3 regions of the Desulfosporosinus sp. BICA1-9 genome follow, and region 3 is predicted to be linked to each of the others. Evidence: riboswitches for the same ligand, from Rfam matches in the RefSeq annotation. Region 3 holds a riboswitch; each other region holds the start of a gene.
What was found. Region 3 has a riboswitch for cyclic di-GMP ahead of JL57_RS16865 (HD-GYP domain-containing protein). Riboswitches for the same ligand answer to the same signal wherever they lie in the genome.
Positions count from the first base shown of each region.

Region 1: linked by a shared signal. The riboswitch ahead of JL57_RS22750 (sigma factor-like helix-turn-helix DNA-binding protein) and the one ahead of JL57_RS16865 (HD-GYP domain-containing protein) in region 3 are both predicted to bind cyclic di-GMP.
Region 2: linked by a shared signal. The riboswitch ahead of JL57_RS21830 (HD-GYP domain-containing protein) and the one ahead of JL57_RS16865 (HD-GYP domain-containing protein) in region 3 are both predicted to bind cyclic di-GMP.

Region 1 covers NZ_JUEE01000180.1:1,175-10,984, forward strand. The annotation lists gene JL57_RS22710 (D-aminoacyl-tRNA deacylase) at 1-756, shown strand, start outside; partial or broken gene JL57_RS22715 (helix-turn-helix domain-containing protein) at 842-1,083, shown strand; gene pdxA (4-hydroxythreonine-4-phosphate dehydrogenase PdxA) at 1,353-2,360, opposite strand; gene JL57_RS22725 (four-carbon acid sugar kinase family protein) at 2,347-3,630, opposite strand; gene JL57_RS22730 (DeoR/GlpR family DNA-binding transcription regulator) at 3,727-4,491, opposite strand; gene JL57_RS22735 (hypothetical protein) at 4,752-5,432, shown strand; gene JL57_RS22740 (cyclase family protein) at 5,571-6,524, shown strand; gene JL57_RS22745 (cupin domain-containing protein) at 6,592-6,966, shown strand; cyclic di-GMP riboswitch class I at 7,154-7,241, shown strand; gene JL57_RS22750 (sigma factor-like helix-turn-helix DNA-binding protein) at 7,616-8,203, shown strand; partial or broken gene JL57_RS22760 (group II intron reverse transcriptase/maturase) at 8,667-9,524, opposite strand; partial or broken gene JL57_RS22765 (group II intron maturase-specific domain-containing protein) at 9,606-9,810, opposite strand, start outside.
Region 2 covers NZ_JUEE01000172.1:53,397-63,765, forward strand. The annotation lists gene JL57_RS21800 (methyl-accepting chemotaxis protein) at 1-1,063, shown strand, start outside; gene JL57_RS21805 (hypothetical protein) at 1,393-1,767, shown strand; gene JL57_RS35185 (hypothetical protein) at 2,031-2,243, shown strand; gene JL57_RS21815 (accessory gene regulator ArgB-like protein) at 2,240-2,833, shown strand; gene JL57_RS35190 (cyclic lactone autoinducer peptide) at 2,830-2,952, shown strand; gene JL57_RS21820 (nitrogen regulation protein NR(II)) at 3,088-4,881, shown strand; gene JL57_RS21825 (DEAD/DEAH box helicase) at 4,878-8,123, opposite strand; cyclic di-GMP riboswitch class I at 8,442-8,526, shown strand; gene JL57_RS21830 (HD-GYP domain-containing protein) at 8,586-9,668, shown strand; partial or broken gene JL57_RS21835 (hypothetical protein) at 9,837-10,369, shown strand, end outside.
Region 3 covers NZ_JUEE01000138.1:60,749-71,117, forward strand. The annotation lists gene JL57_RS16830 (ABC transporter substrate-binding protein) at 1-396, opposite strand, end outside; gene JL57_RS16835 (DNA topoisomerase III) at 644-2,836, opposite strand; gene JL57_RS16840 (DMT family transporter) at 2,907-3,857, opposite strand; gene JL57_RS16845 (YbaK/EbsC family protein) at 4,013-4,468, opposite strand; gene JL57_RS16850 (aspartate kinase) at 4,486-5,877, opposite strand; gene JL57_RS16855 (phosphatase) at 6,054-6,824, opposite strand; gene JL57_RS16860 (hypothetical protein) at 7,068-7,655, opposite strand; gene JL57_RS16865 (HD-GYP domain-containing protein) at 7,824-8,906, opposite strand; cyclic di-GMP riboswitch class I at 8,966-9,050, opposite strand; partial or broken gene JL57_RS16870 (SNF2 helicase associated domain-containing protein) at 9,369-10,369, shown strand, end outside.

The DNA of each region.
Region 1 (9,810 bases), on a different contig from region 3:
GTTTGCCATGATTATAGACACTATCTGCCAATTATGAACCGGTATTTTTCTGATTTTGACATGGCGGGCCTTGTGACATGGCATGAGGGGCAAAATGCTCCGGATGGAATCCTATCGGTTCATACTACAGGAGATGTGGATAGCGGTTATTTTGGTAATGTTGATCCTGTTTACATGCACAATTTATTATGGTTCTTGGAGAAAAATCGAATTGATGCCGGATTAGAGGATTTTAGGATTACCACGGAAGCAACTCACTGGTCCGGTATGATCAATAATGGTGGTACTCCAGATATGATACCTCAGTTTCCAGTACCATTAGTTGATATTGAGATTGGGAGTACCCCACAAAGCTGGTCAAACTACTCTGCAGCAAAAGTTATTGCACAGGCTCTTACCAACGTTTTTAATAGTAATGGTAAAACACAGAAAAACCTGCTTTGCGTGGGCGGTGTGCATTTTGAGCCAGCTTTTGCAAGTGCCGTACTACAGACTTGGGAAGACAATGCTTTTGGTATATCTCATATAATACCCAACCACTGGTTGGTAACAGGACAATATGAAAGTGAAGATGGGCAAGGAAAACTGGAAAATTGCGTAAAGTCCATTAAAGGCGGTATTGCTGGTATTGCATTTCATGATAACTTAAAGGGTGCCTACAAAGAACAGCTAAGAATACTTGGGAAGAAATACAATATTCCTGTTTTTAAGCATCAGTTGCTACGTCGACCTTTGGATATTCTTTGGAATGAATGAAAAATAAAAAATATTTTAATACACCCCAGTATTGCGTATATCGGGAGGAAGCATACCTATTTACAAAAATGAAATAGCCAACATAATGGAGATGGCTCACAGGGTAGTGGCCGTGTTCATGTATTTGTGTGACCGTGCCAACAAGGACGGCAAATGCTATCCGGCGATCGGTACCATTGCCAGAGAACTGAGGCTGTCTCGCAGTACGGTAAAACGCGCCATAGCTGACCTTGAAAAACGCGGTCGCCTGCGTAAGGAGCAGAGTGGCGTGAGAACGCCGGCAAGAGCAGCAATATGTTCTTCCTAGCTCGGGATGATGCCAAATAAACTTGCAAAAGGTCAGAGTTTCCCGCCAGGGGGAAGGTCTGACCTTTTCATGAACTATGGATAGATCCATGGTGAACTATGAAGGTGAATCTCTCACTCTATGAAATTTATCGGCAGAAAAAGAATAATAATCTCTGCTGATCAGAGAGAACTCTTAGCTCTTTGACAGCCCAAGGCAAAAATATGTGGTACTATTACTGTCTCAATATGAGGAGTAACACTCTCCTGTTTTCTGTTTCCGGCACATATAATAGCTTCTTCTTTACAACTTACCAGGATGTACCGCTTAAAATCCATGCCTGCCTGATAGCTTCTTTCATATTCTGTGCATCCGCTTTACCGGTTCCGGCGATATTGAAGGCTGTGCCATGGTCAACACTGGTTCTGATAAAAGGGAGACCCACAGTAATATTTACACTTTTTTCGATTCCCATTACTTTGATTGGGCCCAGTCCCTGGTCGTGATACATTGCTACAACAATGTCATAGTCACCTCGCCGTGCAAGATAAAAAGCGGTATCAGCTGGCAGCGGGCCAACGACATCTATGCCCTTTTCTGACGCTAGTTTAACAGCCGGCAAGATTTTTTCCTCTTCCTCTCCGTATCCGAACAAACCGTGCTCGCCTGCATGGGGATTTATTCCACATACTGCAACACGAGGCCGTCTTTCCGTAATCTTTCGGCTCATTGCCTCGTTAGCCAATAGGATAGTATCATACACACTTTCTGATGTCACAAGCTTTATGGCATCAAGCAGGCCAACATGAATGGTTACCAGAATGACATTCAGTTGTTCGGAGCAGAACATCATGGCAAAACGCTCAGTGTGGGTCAGGTCGGCTAATATTTCGGTATGGCCGGGATATTTATGCCCTCCTTGATGTAATGCTTCTTTGTTGAGCGGTGCTGTGCAAATTGCAGCAGCCTCACCGGCTAATGCGAGGTTTACTGCCTTTTCCACATAACGAAAAGCGGCATGGCCTGCCCTGGGATCTACTTTCCCATAAGGCAGATCATCCGGTAAAAGGCCCATATCGAGACAATCTATCATTCCAAATTTATAGCAACCCTCTTTTGGGGTCTCCACCTTTTTCATGGAAAGACCGGTATGCACGATTCCTTCTGCCCGGTGAAGCATGTTGATGTCTCCCACAACCAGCGGTCTGCAATATCGATATATTTCCTTATAGGAAAGAGCTTTCACGATTATTTCAGGGCCGATGCCTGCGGCATCCCCCATTGTAATGGCAATGATCGGTCGTTTATAAGTATTCATGATCTACTCCTTTCAGAAAATTCCGGGAAACACAGAGCGCCTGAGGTGTACCAAACGCACCGGCTTTTGTAACAACAAGCAAGCGCCTGCCGCTGGTGAACCTGCCTGCCGGTATGCCAGGCTCCACTTCCCCCAGCAGTTCCATCCCATCGTTGCCCAATGCTCGGCAGACTGCCTTGGCTGCATCTCCCCCTGTCGCCACAATACCTCCCGGAATACCGCCGGAAGCAACAGCTCCGACAAGGTTACCCATAGCGCCGGCAATCTCAGCCGCTAAGCGGACTTTATCCCAACCATGCTGCATCGCTTTTTTATCAAGTATTGCTCTGCTCTCCGGTGTGGAATCCAGGTACAGCACAAGGTCCTTGCCTGTTCTCAGTGCCGCATTGGCCTCTTCCTCATATTGCTGCCAGCCTCCGTCAACAAGCTGCCAGCAGGGCATGCAGAGTGCATGAGTTCCCGGCTGCAATATCAATAGCTCCACCTGCTGCTTTGTGACAGGCGAAACACTAGCGGCCACTGTGATTACAGGGCCTTCAGCCTTTGGAAATGGAGCATATGCTTTGGACCTGGCTATACCCCAAGCGCTGGCTATGTATTGTGAGAGGCCGGTAGAACCTACAACCAGGCAATCAGGTAGATTTGCAGAATGCGCCGCAATAGTTTCAAGGTCTTGTTCCGATTCGACATCTAAAACTACCAGTCCAATCCCTTGGGCAGCCAATTGCCGAATCTTCGTCTGGAATATAACTGAAGGTTCACGTACCTGCACGAGAGGAATGTGGGCAACCTTGCGTTTCGATTGTCCGTCTAAAACCCTGACAAGATCTGATTTCAGAGCCGGGCAGGTGGGATCCAGTGAAACAGGGCTCTTCGACAGGGGTATGCCGTTCAGGTAGTGAACTCCGTCAACGGTTGTCCTGCCATAGTAGGGAAAAGCCGGAGCTACCAGGGCTATCGGATAACTGAACCCATCCATCACCCCGTCAATATCAGCTCCTAAATTCCCGCGCAGAGTAGAATCCACCGACTTGTAAATACGCTCACATCCGATCCTCTTCAAGTACAGTGAAGCGCCCATTGCCTTTTGGTAGGCAGCTTCCTTATGAAGTGGACGACTGTCCGTATCCACTGACAAGACCTCGCAGCAAGGGAATTTACCCTTAGGCATTTCCGCCATTGCTATTGTAGAGAGACCTCTTTTTGCAAACTGTACGCCACAGTCTGTTACACTGGAAAAGTCATCTGCAATAATCGCAGCTTTATACATGTATACATTCCCCCCTTTGGCTGTTGTCACAGCATTCCTTTTATAACCGATATTGCAGTGCCCTTTTGAGAGAGCCCGAAACAAACAGCTGATCAATCAAACCCGTACAATCTCTACACCGATTCTCTGCATATCGTTCATGATTGATAAATCCAATTCCGTTCCGGTGATAACCTTATCTACTTTATCAAACGGACATATTTGAAGAACGGCGGACGAAGTAAACTTGGTATGGTCGCACAACACCACGCACTCCTTTGCGCGTTCGATCATCAGCCTTTTACAGCTCATCTCCTCGATACGGTAATTCATCATTCCATATTTCAGGTCAACCGCATCCACACCTAAAAACAATTTGTCTGCATGCAGCTCTTTCCACAGGTTTTCTGCAAAGAAACCCATCGATGTATAGTAACCTTTGCGGATGTATCCGCCTACAGCAATCAATTCTATGATGGGGTGTGGGGCAAGTATATAAGCAATTTCGATATCATTTGTCATCACTGTGATATTCAGGTTGCTGTCGGCAAGCAGTTTAGCAAGTTCACAAACAGTAGTGGATGAATCCAGGATGATGCTGTCGCCGTCTTTGATTTCCGCCATCGCCCGTTCTGCGATGCGGCGTTTCTCATCAATATTCATATTGATACGTTCGGATAATGGAGGCTCATACTTCTGATCATCAATCTTAGACTTCACCGCACCATGCATGCGTTTAATCAAGCCTTTTTGAGCCAGCGTTTTCAGGTCCCTGCGCATTGTGGCGCTCGATACCTTGAACTCCTTGCAAAGCTCTGAAAATGAAGCATATTCGTGTTGATCAATATATGATAGAAGTGTTTGTAATCTGTCTGACCGCATAATGTACCTCTTTTTCGCTTTTTATTTATAAAATAACTCACATTCGCTCATTTGTCAATTATTATGTGCGTAATAATTGAGCGAACTGGTTTAAATTGAGGATTATAGTTGCCTCGATGTGACAAACTTTCAATCATTATCATGACCGAAATTGTAAATTTTGAGCGTTATGAGCGACAAATTATTGACATATAGCTCACTTTTTTATATATTGTTGTTGGATAGTTAAGTAAGGATAGTCAACGAAAGGGGGATAAGGCATGAAGCTTATTGTTATGCTCACACATAATGATGTTACTGTTGCAAATGCAAAGGAGGTGTTTGAATCCTGCACCGACCTGCCGGTCTGTCACTGGGGCTTTAAAAATATCGGGCTCCCGGTGGAGGAAATGAAGGACCTTGCAAAAGCAATCAAGGCTGCAGGAAAAGTCACGCACATGGAAATTGTAAGCTACACTGAGGAAGAATGTCTGGCCGGTGCCAAACTCGCAATAGAATGCGGAATCGATTACCTGTTGGGCACCAAATATTTTCCATCCGTAGCGCAGTTCCTCAAAAATTCCAGCACCAAATACTTTCCTTTCTGTGGTGACGTCTGGGGAAGTCCCTCTATCCTCGGAAACTCCATTGAGGAAATTATAGAGGATGCGAAAAGGCTTGAGGGGCTGGGGGTGGATGGTATTGATCTGCTGGCCTACCGCTTCTTTGGTAACTCTGCAGAACTAATTACACAATTCTCCCGCTCAGTAAAAATCCCTTTGGTGATCGCAGGCAGCATCAACAGTTTTGACAGATTGAATTTTGTAAATCAGATCCAGCCTTGGGGTTTCACAATCGGAAGTGCATTATTCACACATCAATTCATGAATGCAGCTTCTTTCCGGAAAAACTTGATATGTGTTTTGAGCTATCTCCAAGGGATTATGAGCAATAAGTCCTAGAGAAATAATGCAGTTTGTCCTCTATCTTATCAGTTTCGACCGGAGGTTAATAGATTCGGGAGTTGGAAGCGTTGATTTGATAAATGCAAATTGTATCTTGAAAAAACATGGTCGGCATACAACCAAAGGAGGTGTGGAATGTCTAAAGCGACGGCGGATTTTTTCGAAGGACTTCCTGACAATTGGGGGAGATGGGGAGACAACGATGAGGTAGGAGGCTTGAATTTTCTTAGTGACAGTGAGATTTTAAGAGGTGTCAAAGCAGTGGAATCCGGAAGAACATTCACTTTGATGATGGCGCTGAATTCCCCTGGTAAAGCGCCGAACTGGCCGGGCAGAGAGAAGGAATTGCATAGGATGTGCCGTGATAAAAGTCATTATCTTAGCGGTGCCGTCATAGCCGGGAAGGGTGGTGTTGAATATGCAGATGATATTATCACTGTAAACTGCCATGGAACAACTCATTGCGACGCTCTGGCGCATACCTGGCTTGCTGATAAAGCCTGGAACGGCTACAATGCAGCGGCCAATTCGATTGGAGGGATCAAAAAAGCCAGTATCCGGCCCATTGCAGAGAGAGGAATTGTCGGGCACGTAGTTCTATTGGATATAGCAAGATATAAAAAAGTACCTTACCTGAAAATGCATACGAGGATCACACTGGAAGATTTGATTGAAACAGCAGACTACCAGAAGCTAGAAATAAAAAAGTACGATATAGTCTTGATCAGAACGGGGATATTCAATCTATTCTTCAATGAAGGTCCGGAAAGCTTCTATAAGGACTTTGCCGAGCCGGGTATAAATTATGATGAAAACCTTATCAGATGGTTCTATGAAATGGAAATTTCCGTATTTGGAACAGATACATTAGGCAACGAAATGATCCCCTGCCCGGAGACTGGGATTTATAATGCAATGCACGCGGCTCTCAGCAGAAATCTTGGCATTGTTTTCATAGAGGCACATTGGTTGGAACAATGGGCTGAAGATTGTGAGAAAGACGGTAAGTATAACGGACTTTATGTGGCGTCACCTTTAATGATTCACTGGGCGACGGCAAGTCCCGTAAACCCCGTGGTGATTAAATGAAAAGCAGATTATAAACCGGCATGCGGAAGTTAAACTTCTATAAAAATAAAAATTTAAGGAGGATATTATGAGTGAACAAAACAAATATGCGATCAATATGGGTGCAAAATTCGATTTTCTTGATCTTATAAAAGTGCCTGAGCTTATTGATGCATGTAAAGAAAAGTGGTTCAATCAAACCTTAAGCAAGGTGAATGATAGTTTAGTGAGGCTAGGCGTTTTTAACGAAGGTGAATTCCACTGGCACAAACATGATAATGAGGATGAGTTTTTCTTTGTTGTGAAAGGTCAATTGCATATTGAACTTGAAGATAAAACCCTTACACTGCAAACACATGAGGGTATTACAATTCCTAAAGGCATTTTGCATCGGCCTTATGTAAAAGAACCTACAGCTGTTTTAATGGTGGAAGCAGATTCGGTTACGCCGACCGGTGACTGAACAATATATCAGCATTCTAAAATATAAAGTTAAGACAGAGTTGATCTATCTAGATGACTTGAATTATAAGGGTCGCAAATTACATGCACAAAGCCGATACTGCAATGGCTGATAATGAATTATCTTATAACAGCATAATAATCGTTTCAATTACACATTAATCTAGAATGATGTGTTTATGAAAAAATGAAATATTAGGCAAACTTACCGAAAGGTAAGGACGCAAAGTCATAGGGTCTACTATGCAAATGCATTATGACAGCCTGGCTGCCAAGCGGGTCTCTTTCTATGCCTAAATACCTGTCGAAGCCCTCCGAGCTTACGAGTTTGGAGGCTATTTTTATGCTTTCTCAGTATGTAATAAAAAATTATCAGTCGCTACCGAATAGTGGCCTGGCGTGATGACGCGGATATCTATGCTCTTTGCATCATGGCATACGATAAACTATTTGCGGTAAGCCCGATTCTGAACTGCCGGGCAGAGCTAAACGCGCGAAAAAATAAAATACACAGCATCCTTAACGCTCATTTGGCATGTTTCCAAATGGGCGTTTTTTTATATAAAACCGGCCGCTCCATTTTATGCCGCTCCCCTCCGCTTGTTCTTCATTTCCAGATTTTAAAAATCATGAAATGGAGGACAAGCTTCATGGACAACCATGATAAAAAATATACCCTATTGGTTAGAGGGACGCGCGTCACAGTGGCCAAGGAGGTCTACAAAGCCTATTACCACTGCCGGGACAGGGAGAAGTACCTGGACAAGCTGGCGGAGTATAACAATATCTCGCTTGAAGGCTGCAATGAGAAAGGCATCTCCGTGGGGTACATAATTTCTACTGCAGAGGATTCCATGGAGGATGAAATTGTTCAGCGCGATATGGTTACAAGGCTTGAACAATGTCTGCTGCAGCTAGATGAAGCTGAACGCCAGCTGATTATAGCGCTGTTTTACCTCGAAAAAAGCGAGCATCAATTGGCTGCGGAAACTGGTATTCCGCGCATGACGTTACATGACCGAAAGGTCAGGGCTCTTGGCAAGCTAAAAAAACTTTTAGAAATAAAAAAATTTTCCGTCCAACCCCTCACTTTTTTTCCTAAAGAAGTGAGGGGATTTTTTTTATTCCCCTATTGTTCTTTGAAAATTTCATATCCGGCAGCACAAATACATGAGCTGTCCAGCCGTGTGAAAAGCGGCAGCGACGTTGACGGGCGCGCCAAGACTGCCTGCGGATGAATTTCATCCGTCGAACCGATGGCATCGAAGGTGACGAGCGGAAACACCCGGTCATAAAACAGTCTGTGGTGGACTGTTTCGCAATGAAATGGACAGTGATAATGCTACTTCAGTCCAGCCAGAGACTCAAGCAATGGGGGCGGCTCGCAGAGATCCTGGGAGAGGTGAAATTCCTATGGTGTTTGCTTAACCGGCAAACCGTTTATGCTGCCGCCCTGAGAGCCGCAAGGCTTTTTCGCTTCGGGAAGTAGTGTCGAATAGAAGCGGCAATTCGTAATGAAGAACAAGCAGATCATTTTTTGATCTTAGAAACTATGCGGCAGGATGGACTTTTTCCGTCCTGCCGTATCCTTCTGAGATTAAATTCAAAATAATGAAATAGGCGGATTAGCAAAGTAACCCGCCCCTTCCCGAACCGTGCAGGCGGCTTTGACCGCACACGGCTCTCCATATTCCAAATGGGTTATCGTCGTTTCAGCTGATTAAGCTGGAACCTGCCAGCTTCGACATTAGCAAAGCAGTGTCCGCAAAGGGGTATCTGACGCCGGTTGATGTCCAGCATGACAGTGACAATCGGTGCGTAGGGCTTGTCGAGCTTCTTCTTCGTTTTCCGGTGATACATGTTGACATTTGAATGCGGATTGCCGCAGATGTAGCATACACGGGAAAGCTGGTCCATCAAGTTAAACTTTGGTAAGTCAAATGAATTAACTGCCGACTTGATTTTAGCGAAGAAGTCGTTTTTTCTCGCCAAAGATTTGTACAGTGCCAGACTGACAGAGCAGGCTTTACCTTTGGCATTTGTGTAATTGACCAAGAGAGCTTTGCCGTACCGGGCGAACACTTTCTTTAAGCTGATGTCAAATTTGCGCGCCAGAGTTTTAGCGATTGAGAACTGCACGATGTATTGGATGCGGGAGCCCAGGTAGAAGTTTGCACAGCCGCGTTGCTGAGTCAGGAGTCCACGGAGTACCTGGTTGCCATACTTGATGATTTCTTCCGGAGATTCTCTAAGGAGGCGAGTGATACCAATGGGATAACCGTTGCCTTTACACATACCGTTTTCACGTAGCTTTTTCAGGATGCCCTCCGTATTCATGTAGATACGGAGGGTTGGATCAAAAGGGTCGCTTTGAAACTTACTGTGTTTGACAGAGCCCTTGCGGATGATATATCCGAGAAAGGGCACGTCATCATCTGCGGCATGTGTGATTTTGGTTTTCTCGTCACTTAACCTCAGGCAGAGTTCGTTTTTCAGGAATTCCTTGATTTTCTGTTTCAAGTCGACTGCATAGGCTTTAGGAGCAATCAAGCCAATCAGAAGGTGAGTAGCCCGGGGGAATCACACCGCCCAGGCCCTCTCAGAACCGGACTTGAACCTCTCAGCTCATCACGGCTCCCATCATCCAGCCGTTGGCTTGATTCCCATCTTCCAATGGACGAAAAGTTTGGGTTCTCGCTTGGCTATGTTTCCCAAAAAGTTTTCCGCCCTTGTCTTATGGATTTCCAGCTTTTTGTATTTTCTCCTAGCCCATTGAACCAAAGCATTGTTCATGTGCCGCAGTACTGGGTACATTTGGGATTTGTAAAAGCGTCCGTAATAGTTA
Region 2 (10,369 bases), on a different contig from region 3:
TCTTGTTTCTGTGACGAAGGTAGCTCAAGCCGTTGCAGCTGGAGACTTGAACATTAAGATGCCGAAGATTAGAAATCATGATGAAATCGGCGTTCTCACTCAAGCTGTCAGTGAGATGGTAGATTCACTTCGAGACGTCATTAGGGAAGTACTAACACAGTCAGAAGGTGTGGCAGCAACCAGTCAAGAATTATCGGCTGCGGCGGAGGAAGCAACTGCTGCCAGTGAACAAATTTCAGATTCTATAGCGCAGCTCGCAGCAGGTGCCACAGATCAAGCCATGTCTGTGAGAAATACTGGTCTGGTCATCGAACAGTTGTCTGAAAGCGCCCAACAGGTAGCGGTCAATGCAGAGGTTGTTAATCAAAGTAGTGGAAAGGCAGCCAAAGCGGCTCAGGTGGGGGCTCTTCAGGCAGAAAATGCAGTCCGCAAAATTGAACAGATCCGTGACGTTTCCCTTCAGACAGCAGAAACCGTTTTTAAATTGGGTGACCAATCCAAAAAGATCGGGCAAATTGTAGATGTCATCAAAGGAATTGCTGATCAGACGAATCTATTGGCGTTAAATGCAGCGATTGAGGCTGCTCGAGCGGGTGAGAATGGGAGAGGCTTTGCAGTGGTTGCTGAAGAGGTCCGGAAGTTGGCGGAACAGTCATCCCTTTCAGCAACTCAGATCGCAAGCTTAATCGGTGATATTCAACAAGAGACAGAACGGGCCGTCGGATTGATGGATAAAGGGAAGGAAGAAGTGGACTCTGGAGTAGAAGCTGTTAATTTGGCGGGAGTATCCTTCCATACTATTGTAGGTGAAATAGATATCGTCGTTGATCAGATTAGGCTGGTAACAGCTGCTGCTCAACAAATGGCCAGTGGTGCTGCTCAAACCGTGAAATCCGTAGAGGGGATTGGGGTCATTGCTGAGCAAAGCTCCGCCAGTGCCGAAGAGATTTCTGCTACGTCAGAGGAACAAGCTGCCACCATGGTTTCGGTGAGTCAATCTGCAGAAGCCTTGGCTAAGCTTGGGGAGAGCCTTAAGAAAGCTGTTGACAAATTTAAAGTGTAGGTTAAGATCACCAATGCCAGCAAAATTATGGTTGGGTAAACCAACAGCGAGGTTTTGATGAACGGCGTTCCAAGACAAGCCGTTGGCTTTTATAATCGACTTTGGGTTGATCTTTTATGTTAATCAAAGTAATGCCCCAGAGCTTTTAGCTTTGGGGCATTTTTTATTTAAAGGAACTTACTTCAGATAAACCCTATTTCAACCGATAATCTTAATTGTAACAGGTAGACAAGATTTACGCGAATTCGACATTTAGAGTGTGCGATAATAGAAATTAATAGAGAGTGGTGAGGGGTTATGGTGTAATATCAACTTGACAGGAGATTTAAATGAACATTCCAGTGATTGTTATGCTCTTGCAAGGAATACCTGAAGGAACTGCAATTACAACTCTTGCTTTTGTAATTTCTGGAATTCCCCTAAAACTTAATAAGATTCTATTGATCGGGACTGCTTTAACCGTTTGCGCGTATGTAGTGAGACTGTTTCCTATTCCTTTTGGGCTTCATACTATCTTATTAATGTTTTTATTATTTATAGTTCTAACTATATTAAGTAAGAGGGATATCGGTCTATCCTTTATGGCAAGTTTATTGAGTTGCTTAGCTCTAATAATATTTGAGACTGCTTGCTTTTCTTTGTTAAAGCCTGTTTTTAGTATAATACCGAAAACTTTATCTACTTACCATGCTGATAGCGTTTAGTGGGAGAGGTTGTGTGATCTATAAAAATTCCATTTATTGCTTTACTATTACAAGGAATACCTGAAGAAACTGCCTTAGTCACTTTAGCTTATGTAATTGCCAAAATACCTTTGAAATGGGAAAGAATTATTTTATTTGGAATTGTTTTAGCATTAATTTCGTATGTAATGAGATTGTTTACCATCCCTTTTGGAATTCATACCATTATACAAATCATGCTATTGTTTTCAGTTTTAACTTGGATTGGCAAGGGGGATTTTAGTTTGTCCCTTATTGCAAGTTTATTGAGTTTTTTAGTTTTAGCAATTGTTGAATTTGTTTGCCTATCCTTGCTAATGCCTGTTTTTGGAGTAACCCCTGAAACGTTATTCTCTAACTTAGTAATAAGGATTGCGATAACAGAACCTCAAGTATTTCTTATGTTTATCTCTGCTTATTTATTAAATAAACTTATACAAAAGAGGCAGTATGAATGAATTTTACTGAAAATATTAGTAATAAACTTACTGAAGTAATAACAAATGAACTAAATTATAACGAAGATAAAAAGGTAATTATTGCATATGCCATAGAAACTGCACTATTATTCGTCTTAGGCTCATTTTTCTTGATGATTTTAGGATATTATTTTAATGCATTAATGCCGACTGTTATTGCTGCCATTTTCGGTGGCTTATTACGAAAAGTATCAGGAGGGGCACATTTTGATTCTCCAGTAAAATGTTTGGCCTTTGGTACTATAGTTTATAGTTCTATAGGAGTTTTTGTAAAAAAATATGTCGAATATGACTTAACTAATGAGTATGTTCTTTTCTTTGTTTTGTTTATTTCTTTATTACTAGTAGCTTTCCTAGCTCCCGTAGACAGTGAATCAAAGCCAATCCATTCTAGTAGTCTAAAATTCAAACTTAAGATTTCATCAATCGTTTTCGTAATTATTTCATTCATAGTAATTTCTTTTGTCGATAATAAATTAGTAAGTGTTAGTGTAGTCTTAGGGGTGGTTTACCAAAGCCTAACCTTGCTACCTATTTTTAATAGAAGAGGAGGTGAGTGTAGACTATGAAAAGGTATTTCTTTGCTACAATTGCGTCCCTACTAATGCTCTTAGCCAGTGCAACCTCCGTTTTTGCGTGTGCTATCTGGGCATATCAACCCAAAACGCCGAAAGCATTGCAAAAGTAATCAGGAATTTAGCAGTCGCGTAAACAGTATCTGGTAGTCAACAATATAAAAGCTGGGTTGGATATCCCAGCTTTTATATTGTTTAAGTATTTATAAGCTTTTTTATTTTAAATATCTTTCGTGGAGGACAATTTGATGGGTTTTAATATTAGAGATATCTTAAAAAAGCAATCTATTATTCAATTGACTTTATTAAAAGTTATATTGAGTATCCTTGTTTTTCTTATCCTATTTATACTTCTCTATGGACAGAATTTTTGGGAGAAACAAACCCTAAAATTTAATTATGATTTATTATTAAGTGCTTTAAATGTACAAACGAGAATACAATCTCAGATTTTAACTGTAGAAGAATTTAAAAAAGATAAAAACTTAACGAAGAATGATAAGGCGTTAAAAATAGAAGGTATTATACAATTTATAATTAATAACAATAAGAATAATGATTATATTATAGGTTACTATGATAATGATTTAGATTTAATAGTTAAAAATCAATATAATAATATTTCATTTGATCAAATTCGTTCTGCAGTATTATCATATGACGAATTTAATAACATATCAAACAGTAATAATGTTAGACTCATTCTACCAATATATGATGAGGGAAAAATAGTTGGCTCTGTTTGGGCCCATGCGCAGAATGCTGATTTAGTATTAATGTCTTTTAATGAATTGAGTGCAATAGTAATATTAGCTTTAAGTTTATCAGCACTAATTATAATTTCAATCAGAAAACATATGAAACAGATTGAATCATATTTAGAAAAATTTTGCAACATTATCATTAATAATGATAGCAAACATGAAAATATTTTAATCAAACTACCAGAATTAAAACCTGTTCTAAATAAAATCACTGGTTACACAAATGATTTAAAACAGATGAACATAACCTTGGAATCATCAAAACTTAACATCATCAAAATTATGGAAGGAATCTCAGACGGTTTTTATGCCTTAGACCGTAACTGGAAGTTTACGTTCGTTAACAAGGAAACAAAAAAGTTCATTAACGGGAATAACACTGAACTAATCGGAAAAAGTATCTGGGAAGTATTCCCGCAGATTAAAGATTCCCTAACATATCGTAAAATGCAAGAAGCGATGTCTCAAAATGAATCGGTTCACTGGGAGGCCGGGGGCTTTGCACATCCTGATCAAAACCATGAATATCATGCTTATCCGTATAAGGAAGGAGTAACAGTTTTTTTTCGTGATGTTACTGAGCTGAAACGGCAACAGCAAGAGCTGGGAAGATTAGAAAGACTCAATCTTATAGGTCAATTAGCAGCGGGGATTAGTCATGAGATTAGAAATCCCCTTACTACGGTAAAGGGATTTCTACAGTTAATGGGGTCGAAATCTAAATACGCTCAAGAAAAAGAGTATATGGATTTGATGATATCGGAGATTGACCGTGCCAATTCGATCATTACCGATTTTTTATCATTGGCTAAATCGAATAGTGAGAATATTTTATCCGGTAATATTAACGATGTGATTAATAAAGTATTTCCGATGCTCCAGGCAGATGCCTTCAATAGCAATAAAGAAGTAGCAACAGATCTAGAACTATTACCTGATATCATGATCAACGAAAACGAAATCAAACAGCTCATCCTAAATTTAGTGCGCAATGGGTTGGAGGTTACGAATGAACATGGAAGTGTCATTATTTGTACATATTTTAAGGGAGATAGAGTTGTCTTAGCTATCAGGGACCAAGGGAATGGCATTCCTATTGAAATACAGGAGAAAATAGGCACTCCATTTTTCACGACTAAAGAAACTGGAACTGGACTAGGGCTGGCCATTTCCATGGGAATTGCTCAAAGGCATAATGCGGTCTTTGAGTTTGAAACAGGAAAAAATGGTACGACCTTTTATACACTTTTTCCTACCTGTAAATTGATAATAGATTAATTTAAATCAAAAAGTTCACGGAGTTCCTTTTCCGATAATTTCGAGAGCATGGTTTCTCCCGGTTGGATGACTGAGTCGATGAGGGTCTTTTTTTTGGCTTGTAAGGCGTTAATTTTTTCTTCGACCGTTCCCTGAGTAATGAGTTTGATCACCTGTACGGCGCTTGTTTGGCCGATACGGTGTGCTCTGTCCGTAGCTTGGTCTTCAACAGCGGGGTTCCACCATGGGTCATAATGAATGACCATATCTGCACCGGTTAGATTTAATCCTGTGCCGCCTGCTTTGAGAGAAATCAAAAAGACCTTACCTTGCCCATTGTTAAAGGAATTGGCCATTCTTAAACGTTCAGCTGCTTTTGTTATGCCCGAAAGATAGAAGTATTCGATGCCCTCAGAGATGAGATGTCCTTGAATGATATCCAGCATGGTCGTGAATTGAGAGAAAACTAGAATCCTGTGACCGCTGTCTAAGGCGTCAGTAAGGATTTCCTCTAAGAGAAGCATCTTGCCGCTCTCACCGGTGTAATTATCGATGAACATTGACGGGTGACAGCAAATCTGCCGGAGCCTAGTTAGTGCAGCAAGAATTTTCATGTGGCTTTTGTTAAACCCCACTGAGGCAATTTCCTGAGCTATTTGACCTTTCGCTTCCTGCAAATAGGCGAGGTAGAGCTTTTTCTGTTCTTCTGTCAAGGAAGCACTTAGCTGGGTTTCGATCTTGTCCGGCAGTTCTTTTAAGACATCTTTTTTCAATCGCCTTAGAATGAAAGGGTTAATATGTCGACTTAGTTCGGTAAGAATATTTGAGTCTTCCCCTTTAATTATGGGGATTTCAAATTTTTTGCGGAAGTCCTGGTGGGAGAGGAGATAACCAGGCATAATAAAATTAAAGAGGGACCAAAGTTCGGAAAGCGAGTTTTCAATGGGCGTCCCGGTAAGTGCAAAATAGCTTTTGGCCTTAATTTGCTGGACAGATTTTGCGTTCAGAGTTTGTGGGTTTTTGGTGTGTTGGGCTTCATCCAAAAAACAGTAGGAAAAGTCTAATTTAGCAAATTCATCGATGTCCCGCCGAAGTATAGGATATGAAGTAACGACTAGATCACACTGATCATCTATTTCGGACAATTGCGTCTGTCTTTCCTGGGGATTGCCCTCCACGACAAGGACTCGAAGAGTAGGGGTGAATTTCTTCGCTTCTTCTTGCCAGTTATAGATCAACGAGGTGGGAGCAATAACCAAAGCAGGGGCAGAGGTGGTCAATTTTGCGGATAGAATGAAGGCCAGAACTTGCAAAGTCTTACCCAGCCCCATATCGTCGGCGAGGATTCCTCCAAGACCATAGGATGCTAATGTTTTAAGCCATTGAAATCCAGTCTTCTGGTAGTCTCTTAAGATATGATGCAACTCATCAGGTATTTCAAATTCTCCGTCTTGAGGCTCTAAGATGCTTTGCACTAATTGCTTAAAGGCTTTATTGCGTTGCACTCCAGGTAAGTTGGCTTGGCGCAGAAAGCTATCTATATACATGGCACGGTACTTAGGCAGATTGAGCAGTTTTTCATTCAGATCTGAGGCTTTAAGGTCTAAATTTTCAATGAGTTGGGCGACAGCGTTCATCTCCGGCTGATTTAGATCGAGGAAAGATCCATCGCGAAGGCGATGGTATTTTTTCTTTAAATGTAGAGAATGAAAGATATCCGATAATTCATTTTGATCGATATCAGTATATTGAAAGGATATTTCCAAGATATCTAAAGTTTCGTCTAAGCGAACTTGGCCGGAAAACGTCGTAGAGGTGCGGATTTTGAGCCTGAATTGATCCGAATAATAGAGTTCTGCAAGGTCTCTCAGTTGAGGAAGCCAATTGACGGTAAAATCAAAGATTTTATCATCGTCTTCAAGGTAAATTTTCCCTTTAGATACGATAAAATCGGCGTGTTCCAGAATGTTGAGGATCATTCGTTCCTGATTGACAGAACGGATGAGAATAACATCGCTGGCAGCGGACTCGTTACTAGTATCCCGGGTCGCAGAAAATGGATTAATGATGGTCTCTCCATAGTGGAATTCTAAACGAGCTGTGATGCCCATCTCGTTAGAACGATCAAAATAGATTTTGGCTTGTAAGCTTTCTTGAGTAAATTTATCTTCTAGGACAGGATCAATGATTACGGGACCTAATTTCCCGATTAAGGGCAGGGCTTCTGAGGCGAAAAGCTCCTTCTGGGCTGCTGGAATCACAATATTGGTCACGGATCCTTGGCGAAGGGCTGACAGGAGAGGTAAAAGGAGTTCTTTTTGGTTGGGGGAAGCTTGATGGATTTTAGCTTGGTAAACGTAGTAACTCCCATCATCCGTCAGTTGGAGGGGCATTTCTTCAGTTTCGAGTGTTAATGCCAGATCCTGACCTTGTGATTGGAGGGAAAATTCGATGGGTAGCCCATGCCGAATAATTTGAGTGGGTGTGGGAGGGGGAGCTTCAAAGCTCCAAGAAAACACTTTATCCCCCAAAGCGTCTAAAAACTTAGTTAAATAATAGCCCGTCAAGGGTAACAATTTTTGATTGAGCACGGTTGTCGCGTAAAAGGGCCCTTGCATCTCGATTATGGCTGAATGTTGGTCATTCATTTCTTGAAGCATGGCAATTACCCTACGATCTTCCTCTTTGAAAGTTTGTCTCGTAGGTTCCAGGGTAAATTGCTTACCAAATTCTAGCGAGCGGCCTGATTTAAGCGCAGTAAGAAATTGTCCGATATCTTTTACAACATAGAGTCGCTGCAGACCTACTCTAAGTTGTAGATGTGTAGAAAGCCGATGGCTGGGCAGGGTTTGGAGTTCCATGTTTAGAGTCAGTTCTTCATAAGGAGTTTCCTGTCGTTGATTCGCAAAAACAGTGAGAAGCTCATCAACCACGCGGCTTTGAACGACAGGGTCTGTCCAAGCTGACGGTAATTTTTGTTGGGCTGTTTTTAAGACGGCGATAACATGTTTGCAGGCTCCTGGATAGTCTTTGAAGGCTGGGCATGTGCAGCGATATGAGCGTACGGAGTTGTCCCTCTCGAAGGCTAGTTGAACAACATAGCGTAAACCTCCGATGACAGAAGCGTTTATTAGGCCTTTATCGGGGGAAAAACTGAAATTGTAGACTCTACCAGCCGCGTAATAGGAAAGCCCTTTTTTATATACACGATCATTATCCGCTAGATCTTGAATTATTTGTTCAGAGAGGTAAAAGCGAGGCATGAATATACTCCTTTGGCAGTAATATTTGCTGAGTTAGATAGGGGTATCAGTTAAGAATATCATAGTTTGAGTCTACTCGTCTAATTTAGGGGCCAGAGAGTTGATCTGAGTTGTTCTTTGCTCAATTTACTGATGATAAATCTAGCGACGGATCGTTGAAAATGATGGAATGAATAATTTAATATTATGATAAGATTGTATTATATTGTATATTATTGTTGTGTGTGATATATTAGCGAAGGTATATCCTATAGGCCTAAAGGCCTGCTTTAGGTCATGTTTTCTGTGATGTATTAGGCCATGATCAATTTAATACCTCTGCGATAACGGCAAACTCAGTGAGAACTGAGGGCGCAAAGCCACGGGTCTTAACACATTATGGTGAAGAAAGCCGGATATCGAAAAAACTTGTCGCCGTATACTTATTTGGCGTCTTTTGTTGTATAAGGAGGAAAGTTGGTTTTGATAACAAAGTTGGAACCCCTAACAATGAACAGCTTTGAAATTGGAGAACTTTCAGAGCTTGATCTATATGATATACAAGGAGTATTGTTGTTATCTAAAGGTAAGCCAATTACCACAAAAATCCATGAACTTCTTCTCCAACGAAAGTTATATACTTTACAATATGATTTGGAGAATTCTCATCCTCCCAATGAAGAACGTAGATTTCCTTCCTCGGAGTACCGTTTTATCGTAGGCTATGTTCGCAAAGTCTTTGAAAGCGTCTGCCTTTTTAGCTCTACACGTTTAATCGATTCGTTTGCTATTGTTGATAAAATTATCAACGAGTTAGAAGGAAATTCCCGTGTCTATATAGATTTTAATGAATTTCGAAACTTTGATAATTATACATATATTCATTCCGTAAATGTTGCGTTATTAGCTACTCTAGTAGGGTTGAAAATGGGGTTTTCAGGACAAAAACTAAGAACTTTATCTATGGGTGCGATGTTTCATGATTTGGGTAAAAGTTCTTTGCCCCTTGAAATACTGAATAAACCTTCGGGCTTAAATAGAGAAGAATTTACGATTATTAAAAAGCATCCAGAGATGGGTGAGGAAATGCTTAAATACTCCAATATCTCAAAGGAGATTCTCAGCATAGTCCGTCATCATCATGAACGTTGGAATGGCGAGGGCTATCCGGATGGTTTAAGACAGAGAGCTATTACGACTAATGCACAAATCGTTGCAGTTGCTGACGTTTTTGATGCCCTTGTTGCGGATCGACCCTACCGCAAAGGGTTGCCCCCCTATCACGCTTTAGAAATCATCGTGGCTGGTTCCGGGAAAGATTTTGATCAAGAGATTGTACACTGTTTTGAACAGTGTTTAATACTTTATCCGCAAGGTTCTATAGTTACCTTAAATACAGGTGAAATGGGTACAGTCGTCGGTATTCATTACAATTATCCGAGTAGACCTCTCATAAGAATTTTTTTTGATAAAAACGGAAAATTCGTTAACGAGGAACTAATCTGCGATTTGCTCAAGGATTTAACCAGGTTTGTGCAATCGGTCAGTTTTAACCACGTTACTTAGAGAATGAAGGAGACTGATGGCTCGTTATTTCGGTGTCGAAAATTGTATACAGTTTGATTGCAGGAAAAATGTGCACTTGCGCAGAAACAGTGATAGAATAATTAGATAATCAAAGTGTAAACAATCAACCAGACAAGCTGGCATATGAAGCTTTGGGGGGGATGTTCCGTGCTTATTACCTGCGATAACAACATGCAAATGGGCTATATCTACCTTATGCCTAATCAAACGACTGACGAGTATACCCTCGAGAAAAGCGATATCGGGCTTTACTATGATGTGAACAGTCTTAGCATTCCAAGAATTAAATGGCATAGCATGGGTCAAAGTTTGAGTCAAATGCGTTTGGCAACGAAGACGTATAGAGAGTCAGTGGATAAATCGTTTCATTGTGAATATTGGAATGACCTAGATAGTGAAGGCTACATGATGGGAATCGAATTGTATTTAACTGAAGAAACCTTTTTACCGTTAGTGGCCCATCAGGCCTTTAAGCTTTACGATATACGATGGCGGAACAGTGATTTCAGGATGCTTACGCTAGATGCCTATCATGATGTTCTGAATAAAAACAATGTTATCTATCCTTTAACCTCTGAAAAAGATGCTTTTGTGATCGTTGCTATTGATCCATCATCAAAAATCGGGAAGATAATGGCGCTGATTTCTGCAAGGGATGATTTATATCCCATCAATTATTT
Region 3 (10,369 bases):
GGCAATAGATCCGGCCACACGGGTAATTCCTGTCGTAGGATCACCGATGATGGCTACAACCTTGTCTTGGCTAATGAGCTTATTGGTGATGTTGATTGCTTGATCCTTTTGTCCTGCATTATCCTCTTCTACCAGCGCTACCTGACGTCCAAGAACACCCTCTTTATTGAGTTCAGCAATTGCCATGTTCAAACCTTTTAATGTGTTCAATCCGTAGATTGCCACATCCCCAGTCTTGGCACCTAGGAAACCAATCTTAATAGGTTCTTTGCTTGCTGCTGCTTCCGGAGCGGGTGCGGGTGTTGCAGGCTTACTCGCACCGCATCCACTAACCATGATCAAAGCGGACATAATTAAACTCATGGCAACTAGGGCTTTACTCTTCTTGCGAATCATTTTTTTCCTCCTTCTATTTTGGGATTTACCTAAGTAATATTAGACAGAATATTAGAAATCCCTGCAAGCATTTCAAAAAAGCATGATATTATTTTGCAAAAAGACTTCTTTCTACTTGAGTAGATACCCTCTCTGATGCTTCAAAGAGTAATTGATAGAGATGGAACCTGCAATGAGTAATTTTACCAAATCCAGTTAATCTATAGAACATCAAATCCCTCTTAGGGACGGATTCCGAGAAAGTTAGTTAGCCCTTCAGCTTTAATTTCGCTAATGCATCCGCTAGAGCAGTATTAATCGGTCCGCTATCCTGTTGGTTCTGTAAATATTTACCGACATCCCTCTTGTTGAGATTCCCCTTCTCAGCTTCTCTTCGTTTCGTAAAAGCAGAGAGCTTTTCACGAAACCCACAACTGCATGAGAATAATTTATTATCCCCGTCTCCCTTGATCTCCATCTTTTTATGACATTCAGGACATCTCGCGTTAGAAATTTGAGTGAGTCCTTTTCGATAACCGCATTCCCGATCTTGGCAGACGAGCAGCTCACCCTTTTTCCCTTTGACCTGCAAAAGATATTTTCCACACTCTGGGCACTTATTCCTCGTCAAGTTATCATGCTTAAAGCTCTGCTCACTACCAATCACCGTGGATACCAATTGGGTGGCGTACCCCCTGATTCCCGTGAGGAAAATTTGATGACTAGCTCGACCTTTGCTGATCTCAGTCAATTGTTGTTCCCACTTAGCGGTCAGTTCCGGTGACTTTAGTTCAGGAGGCACTAAGCTAATAAGTTGAATCCCCTTAGAGGTGGGAATAATCTCTTTCCCTTGACGATTCATATAAAAGGAATTGAAAAGCTTTTCAATAATTTCGGCTCGGGTTGCAGGGGTTCCCAGTCCATGGCTTTGGTCCATCGCTTCCCGGAGTTTTTGGTCTTCGATCAATTTTCCCGGATGTTCCATAGCAGAAAGAAGTGTGGCCTCGGTATGTCTGGCCGGAGGTTTAGTTTTACCTGCCACTAACTTAGCGGCTAGATTTTTCAGCATCTCCCCCTTGCGGATTTCTGGGAGAGTGTGCTCTGAATCTCCATCGCCATCTTCGGATGGATCATCTAGATTTACGGAGCCTTGTCCTTCATAGACCTTCCGCCAACCTTTTAACTGAACGACCTTCCCTTTGACCGTAAAAATTTCCCCTTTTATGCTGACCTTAACCAGGGTCTGTTCATATTCGAACGCGGTCGAAAGAACGGCAAGAAACCGCCTGACGATTAAATCGTAAATTTTCAGTTCTTCAGAACCAAGCTTAGATAGCGTAGGAGGTTGTTCGGTTGGAATAATTGCATGATGGTCTGACACTTTAGAACCATCCACAAACCGTTTCGTGATGATCAGTTTGGTTCTCAAGATATTGCGCGCTAAATCAACATAAGGTCCCAAGGCAATACTTTTTAGGCGTTCTGGTAAAGTGCTGACAATGTCTTCACTGATATGTCGGGAATCCGTACGCGGATAGGTCACTATTTTATGATTCTCGTAAAGTTGCTGCATCACAGAGGAGGTTGTTTTGGCAGAGAATCCATACTTGCGATTAGCATCCCGTTGAAGTTCCGTTAGATCGTAAGCTAGGGGAGGGAGTTCTTTTTTCGCTTCTTTCTTAACCTCGATGACATCCCCCGTTTGTCCCATCACCTTGGCCAACAAGCCCTCCGCTTTGCTTCTATCAAAGATGCGGGTTTGACCTTTCTGATCTTGCCATTGAAGAGTAAAGCCGCTTCCTAAGACATTGATTGACCAATAGTCTTTAGGAACAAACTGTTTAATTTCATTTTCTCGGGCCACAACCATCGCCAAAGTGGGTGTTTGTACTCTGCCAGCGGAGAGTTGGGCATTATATTTACACGTCAAAGCCCTAGTGACATTCAACCCGATTAACCAATCCGCTTCCGCGCGACATTCTGCCGCAGCGAATAATGGCTCGTAATCTTTGCCAGGTTTTAAATTGTTAAATCCTTCTTTTATGGCGCGTTCGGTTAAAGAAGATATCCACAAACGTTTAATGGGTTTTCGCCAACCCGCTTTTTGCATAATCCAGCGTGCGACAAGCTCGCCTTCTCGCCCGGCGTCCGTAGCGATGATAAGATCCGTTATTTCCGGACTCTTCATCAGATTCTTAACCACGCCAAATTGTTTGGAAGTTTCTTTCATAACCACTAAGTCCATCTTCGTTGGAAGCATAGGTAGGTCATCCATCTTCCATGTTTTATATTTCTCATCATAGACTTCTGGATCTGCCAGCGTTACTAAATGCCCCAGGGCCCATACCACAACGTATCTTGAGCCTATGAAGCAGCCATTGCCCTTCTGGTTGCAATTGAGGATTTTTGCAATTTCACGACCCACTGACGGTTTCTCAGTTAATACTAGCGTCTTTCCCATGTTATAACTTCCTATCTTTTACAGTCTCACGTTTTTCCCAACAATCTGACCCTTGGGAAAAGTGGCTTGGTCAATGCTCGCTTCGTTGGTGGTTCACGACAATGACTCCTAAGGCAACTAATGCTAAAGCCAAAAACATATTTAAAGACAATCGTTCGCCCGGAACGAAAATGGCGGATAAGATAGCTCCAGAAACGGGGGTCATGAATTTAAAGACACTAATTTCTCCCGCTTTATTGCCTTTTAAAATTGCATACCAGAGAGAAAAGGCGGTTGCCGAGAGAAATGCTGAATACAAGAGCAGAATGAACGCTCTGTTCGTAAAAAGCATAGCCTGAGGTTTCAACCCAGGTAGCCCGACCGCGATCAGAAGTAAGGACCCTAAAAGCATTTGCCAAGCTGTCAGAATAAAGGGATGAAGCTCTTTTGACATCCGTTTTGCTAAGATGGTTCCCAGAGCACCTACGAGGCCCGATAAAATCATAAATCCTTCGCCCTGCCAAGAGAAATCCAAGGTGAAGTTTTGTCCGGAATTAACCAAGGTAATTCCTGCGAAACCTGCGACTAAACCTACTATTTTACGCAAGTCTAACCGGTCATCACGATAAACGAAGTGGGCTAAAACTACCACAAAGAAAATACCGGCTGACGATAAAACTGCACCTTTCATTCCTGTGGTATGAGCTAATCCGTTGTAAAAAAAGAAGTACAACAAACTAATTTGTAGTAGCCCTAACAAAAAAAGCAGAGGTAGCATTTTTAGTTTTACTTTGGGTGACAAACGCAATCCAAAAATAATTAAGGCAAAAATGAGCAGGGCAGCTAAAAAAAATCGCAATCCTGCGAGTACAATAATCGCGGAGCGATCACCCGTCGCTATGCCAAGCTCTTCATAACTGACTTTCAAAACTGGAAAGGCGCTTCCCCATAGAACAGCGCAAAATTGGGCAATAATAATAACCCAAAACCTGTTAGTTAAGTAGAATCCATAATTGCGTTCTTTACTTTGAATCAAGTTCATTGATGTCCTTCCTAGTGAAAGATTCTGTATTCTATTCCTAAATAATAAGGCTTAGCAGGGAAATGGTCAAACATCGCAAAAAGAGAACCTGGTAAGGTTCTCTGAGAAACGCAACCTAAATTGTGAGTCAAAGATCGATCATTATTATCCGACAACTATGTCGTCACGTGAACCCACTGACCCGCAGTTAGTTCCTCCAGTTCAGTTACGTTTAATTTTATGGCAGTATTTGAAGCACCAGCCGCAGGAAAAACATGGGTATATGATTGCAGGGAATAATCCAGATAAATAGGCATCGGTTGACTTAACCCGAAGGGACAAACTCCTCCTACAGGATGCCCAGTTGCCTCGGATACCTCCGAAGCCTCGGGCATCTTGGCCTTGGTATAAAAGATTTCTTTAAACTTCTTATTGTCCAGCCGCTTATCCCCAGCCATGAGAATCATGACAAAGTCTTCCTTGACTTTAAAGAGCAGTGACTTGGCAATTTCGCCTGGGGTTACCCCTAAGGCCTCCGCTGCTTTGGATACTGTACTTGTATCCTCAAAGCTTAATATCTCAATTTCCTTTTTGTTTTGCTTTAAAAATGCCGCTACGGACTCTACAGACATAACCAAAACCCCTCCGATTACAAGTGATTCGCCCAGCATAAATCTTCATTTAAACAGATGATTGCTTTAGCATACATTCCTCGATCAATCACAAATTGCATGTTCACTTGGCGTAAGGACTGCGACACACACTTGATGTTGATGTTATTTTTAGCCAAGGCATTAGCGGCTCTAGCGAGAATTCGAGGCATTGCAATATTCGATCCGATTGCACAAACAATCGCAGCCTCCTGTACTGTAACTGTTCGGTATTCTGCTTGAAGTTCAGACACTAAAGATTCAGCGAGATCTGCCTGCCAAATTACAAGTGAAATACTATTCGCATTGGTGGTTTTCATAATATAGCTAATATTATACTTTTTAAACTTTTTCATAATGTCTAAATCGAACCCAGATTCTCCGACCATAGAAGTATCATGAATTTCCAAAACAACAATTTTATCTGACCCGGCAATGATTTCAATCTTCGCTTCAGGACCTATATAATCATTGGAAATAACAGTTCCCGGGTGGGTAGGTTCAAAGGTATTTTTAATACGCAGGTTAATCCCTGCTATTTCTAACGGCTTAGACGCATTAGGATGGATAGCCTCCATTCCAATGTCCGCAAGTTGATCCGCAACATCATAATTCGTCCTACCGACCGGAATAGCTTTATCGACACCCACAATTTTAGGATCAGCTGATGATAAATGATACTCCTTGTGGATAATTGCCTCATCCGCAGCTAGGTGAGTTGCAATTTTAGAAAAGGTAATTTCTGAGTACCCTCTTTCGTATTGCCTCATAATCCCTTCAGTCCCTTTGGTATATCCAGTAGCAACGATGATTGCTTCGTGAGGATTAACGTTCTTAAAGGATTTTTCTATACGATCGCTGATCGAGAGTTGCTTAGAATCACGGAAGCCCGTTAAATCTACCAACTCCGCGAGAATACCGTTATTGCGCAGGATATTCACCGTGTTAAAGGCGGAATGAGCTTCACCGATCGATGCCAGTAACTCCCTAGCCGCCGAGTAGATACTGTCTCTTCCAACATACCCGGAAGCAATAATATCCTCCATACTATTCAGATAGGCTTTTGTCTGCATAACACGTTCTACTATGAATACTCGGCAAACTTTAGGGTTTAAACCTAGGTCGATAAATGTATCATTAAGTTTAAGGGCCTCACTTAATAGCTCATCCATGGCCGTTTCATAATCTTCCCCTTTGATAAAACGTTGGTAGATTCCCGCAGCTTTAGTCTTTTTATCTTCAAGCAGCATATTTGTTACCCCTGCATAGGCAGAGACGACAAACACCCTACCATAACGAAAATCTTCTGAACTTGGGAAGCCAATTATGTCATTAAGCACAGTCTGAAATTGGAGCATTGATGTACCACCGATTTTTTCTACAGTTAGCATAATAAAATCCGAACCCCTCTTCTGTTTCTTTTTCTCCATTCAAGCATTATTCGTCAGAATTTGGGATATTCCTTCAACTCTTGCGAAATTCATTGCGGATTAGCAGGAAGAAAGTCAGAGTAGCTCCTCTAATAAGTCGAATCCCTCCGCTGCAAAAAGGAAAAGCCAACCTCACTCTAAGCAATGCTTAGCTGCGATTTAGGCGATAATGGATCAATGAGTGGTCTATGTTTACGACGTGTCGCCAAGTAATCCAGCACTCGCTCAGGTGAAGTGTTAAGAATCTGGTGCTGAGAAATCCCTGCCTCACGAACTAATTCTAGGGCTTCACCGAATTCACCGACTCGATCCCAAAAATGTGCATCACTGCCTAAAATCACGGGGCCTTTGAACTTGGCCATATAACGGGCAATAAAACGGCAATTCTCAAGGGCTCCACTTTTTTCTTTGATTGTGGAAAGTGAACTATTGTTTATCTCAACCGGAACATTTAAAAGAGCCGAGGCATAGGCAATTCGCTCAAGATCCATTTCAAAATGTGGACGTCCCGGATGAACCATCATATCCGTATATGGGTTTTCCATCGCTTTTATAAAGGCTTGAGTATTTTGTTCACCTGTCCCTCCGGGATAGCAGATCGGATGAAGCCCAACAAGAACCAGCTTCAGCTTAGCTAAATAAGGGATGGGCATATCTAACTCACCTTCATAGTTCGTAATATTTGCTTCAACCCCTGGCAATAGTTTCACCCCAAAAATCTCATCAGGAAGAATTGACAAATTACCAAAATGGTACAGATGAGGTGCACCTGGCATACTTGGACCATGGTCCGTCATTCCCATCAATTTGAGCCCTTTGCGAGAGGCTGCTTGCGCATTTTCAGTAATAGTACTGTAGGCATGTCCACTTGTTATGGTATGAGTATGCAAGTCAACCAATAGTTCCATTTTAATCACCTCATTTTATATTATCAGGCAAACCTTGGTTTGGATCTTAATATCTTTAGTTCATTCTATATTATACTTTGTGTGTAAAGTCCAAATTATGCTGTGGTTAAAGATCTGTTAAAATATTAATAGATCATCGCTTTTAAATTTTCTTTACTGCTTAACTATAATATAGGAAAAAGAGACCTGCAATAGGAATAGGCCACGACCTCGTCGTGGCCTATTCCTATCTCTAGTTTGATACTAATCCCGACTTAGATAGCGGCTTGAATTTGCTAACATAAACAATGGGTTTCTCAAATAATTGATGGGATATAAATCATCCCTTGCAGAAATCAGCGCCATTATCTTCCCGATTTTTGATGATGGATCAATAGCAACGATCACAAAAGCATCTTTTTCAGAGGTTAAAGGATAGATAACATTGTTTTTATTCAGAACATCATGATAGGCATCTAGCGTAAGCATCCTGAAATCACTGTTCCGCCATCGTATATCGTAAAGCTTAAAGGCCTGATGGGCCACTAACGGTAAAAAGGTTTCTTCAGTTAAATACAATTCGATTCCCATCATGTAGCCTTCACTATCTAGGTCATTCCAATATTCACAATGAAACGATTTATCCACTGACTCTCTATACGTCTTCGTTGCCAAACGCATTTGACTCAAACTTTGACCCATGCTATGCCATTTAATTCTTGGAATGCTAAGACTGTTCACATCATAGTAAAGCCCGATATCGCTTTTCTCGAGGGTATACTCGTCAGTCGTTTGATTAGGCATAAGGTAGATATAGCCCATTTGCATGTTGTTATCGCAGGTAATAAGCACGGAACATCCCCCCCAAAGCTTCATATGCCAGCTTGTCTGGTTGATTGTTTACACTTTGATTATCTAATTATTCTATCACTGTTTCTGCGCAAGTGCACATTTTTCCTGCAATCAAACTGTATACAATTTTCGACACCGAAATAACGAGCCATCAGTCTCCTTCATTCTCTAAGTAACGTGGTTAAAACTGACCGATTGCACAAACCTGGTTAAATCCTTGAGCAAATCGCAGATTAGTTCCTCGTTAACGAATTTTCCGTTTTTATCAAAAAAAATTCTTATGAGAGGTCTACTCGGATAATTGTAATGAATACCGACGACTGTACCCATTTCACCTGTATTTAAGGTAACTATAGAACCTTGCGGATAAAGTATTAAACACTGTTCAAAACAGTGTACAATCTCTTGATCAAAATCTTTCCCGGAACCAGCCACGATGATTTCTAAAGCGTGATAGGGGGGCAACCCTTTGCGGTAGGGTCGATCCGCAACAAGGGCATCAAAAACGTCAGCAACTGCAACGATTTGTGCATTAGTCGTAATAGCTCTCTGTCTTAAACCATCCGGATAGCCCTCGCCATTCCAACGTTCATGATGATGACGGACTATGCTGAGAATCTCCTTTGAGATATTGGAGTATTTAAGCATTTCCTCACCCATCTCTGGATGCTTTTTAATAATCGTAAATTCTTCTCTATTTAAGCCCGAAGGTTTATTCAGTATTTCAAGGGGCAAAGAACTTTTACCCAAATCATGAAACATCGCACCCATAGATAAAGTTCTTAGTTTTTGTCCTGAAAACCCCATTTTCAACCCTACTAGAGTAGCTAATAACGCAACATTTACGGAATGAATATATGTATAATTATCAAAGTTTCGAAATTCATTAAAATCTATATAGACACGGGAATTTCCTTCTAACTCGTTGATAATTTTATCAACAATAGCAAACGAATCGATTAAACGTGTAGAGCTAAAAAGGCAGACGCTTTCAAAGACTTTGCGAACATAGCCTACGATAAAACGGTACTCCGAGGAAGGAAATCTACGTTCTTCATTGGGAGGATGAGAATTCTCCAAATCATATTGTAAAGTATATAACTTTCGTTGGAGAAGAAGTTCATGGATTTTTGTGGTAATTGGCTTACCTTTAGATAACAACAATACTCCTTGTATATCATATAGATCAAGCTCTGAAAGTTCTCCAATTTCAAAGCTGTTCATTGTTAGGGGTTCCAACTTTGTTATCAAAACCAACTTTCCTCCTTATACAACAAAAGACGCCAAATAAGTATACGGCGACAAGTTTTTTCGATATCCGGCTTTCTTCACCATAATGTGTTAAGACCCGTGGCTTTGCGCCCTCAGTTCTCACTGAGTTTGCCGTTATCGCAGAGGTATTAAATTGATCATGGCCTAATACATCACAGAAAACATGACCTAAAGCAGGCCTTTAGGCCTATAGGATATACCTTCGCTAATATATCACACACAACAATAATATACAATATAATACAATCTTATCATAATATTAAATTATTCATTCCATCATTTTCAACGATCCGTCGCTAGATTTATCATCAGTAAATTGAGCAAAGAACAACTCAGATCAACTCTCTGGCCCCTAAATTAGACGAGTAGACTCAAACTATGATATTCTTAACTGATACCCCTATCTAACTCAGCAAATATTACTGCCAAAGGAGTATATTCATGCCTCGCTTTTACCTCTCTGAACAAATAATTCAAGATCTAGCGGATAATGATCGTGTATATAAAAAAGGGCTTTCCTATTACGCGGCTGGTAGAGTCTACAATTTCAGTTTTTCCCCCGATAAAGGCCTAATAAACGCTTCTGTCATCGGAGGTTTACGCTATGTTGTTCAACTAGCCTTCGAGAGGGACAACTCCGTACGCTCATATCGCTGCACATGCCCAGCCTTCAAAGACTATCCAGGAGCCTGCAAACATGTTATCGCCGTCTTAAAAACAGCCCAACAAAAATTACCGTCAGCTTGGACAGACCCTGTCGTTCAAAGCCGCGTGGTTGATGAGCTTCTCACTGTTTTTGCGAATCAACGACAGGAAACTCCTTATGAAGAACTGACTCTAAACATGGAACTCCAAACCCTGCCCAGCCATCGGCTTTCTACACATCTACAACTTAGAGTAGGTCTGCAGCGACTCTATGTTGTAAAAGATATCGGACAATTTCTTACTGCGCTTAAATCAGGCCGCTCGCTAGAATTTGGTAAGCAATTTACCCTGGAACCTACGAGACAAACTTTCAAAGAGGAAGATCGTAGGGTAATTGCCATGCTTCAAGAAATGAATGACCAACATTCAGCCATAATCGAGATGCAAGGGCCCTTTTACGCGACAACCGTGCTCAATCAAAAATTGTTACCCTTGACGGGCTATTATTTAACTAAGTTTTTAGACGCTTTGGGGGATAAAGTGTTTTCTTGGAGCTTTGAAGCTCCCCCTCCCACACCCACTCAAATTATTCGGCATGGGCTACCCATCGAATTTTCCCTCCAATCACAAGGTCAGGATCTGGCATTAACACTCGAAACTGAAGAAATGCCCCTCCAACTGACGGATGATGGGAGTTACTACGTTTACCAAGCTAAAATCCATCAAGCTTCCCCCAACCAAAAAGAACTCCTTTTACCTCTCCTGTCAGCCCTTCGCCAAGGATCCGTGACCAATAT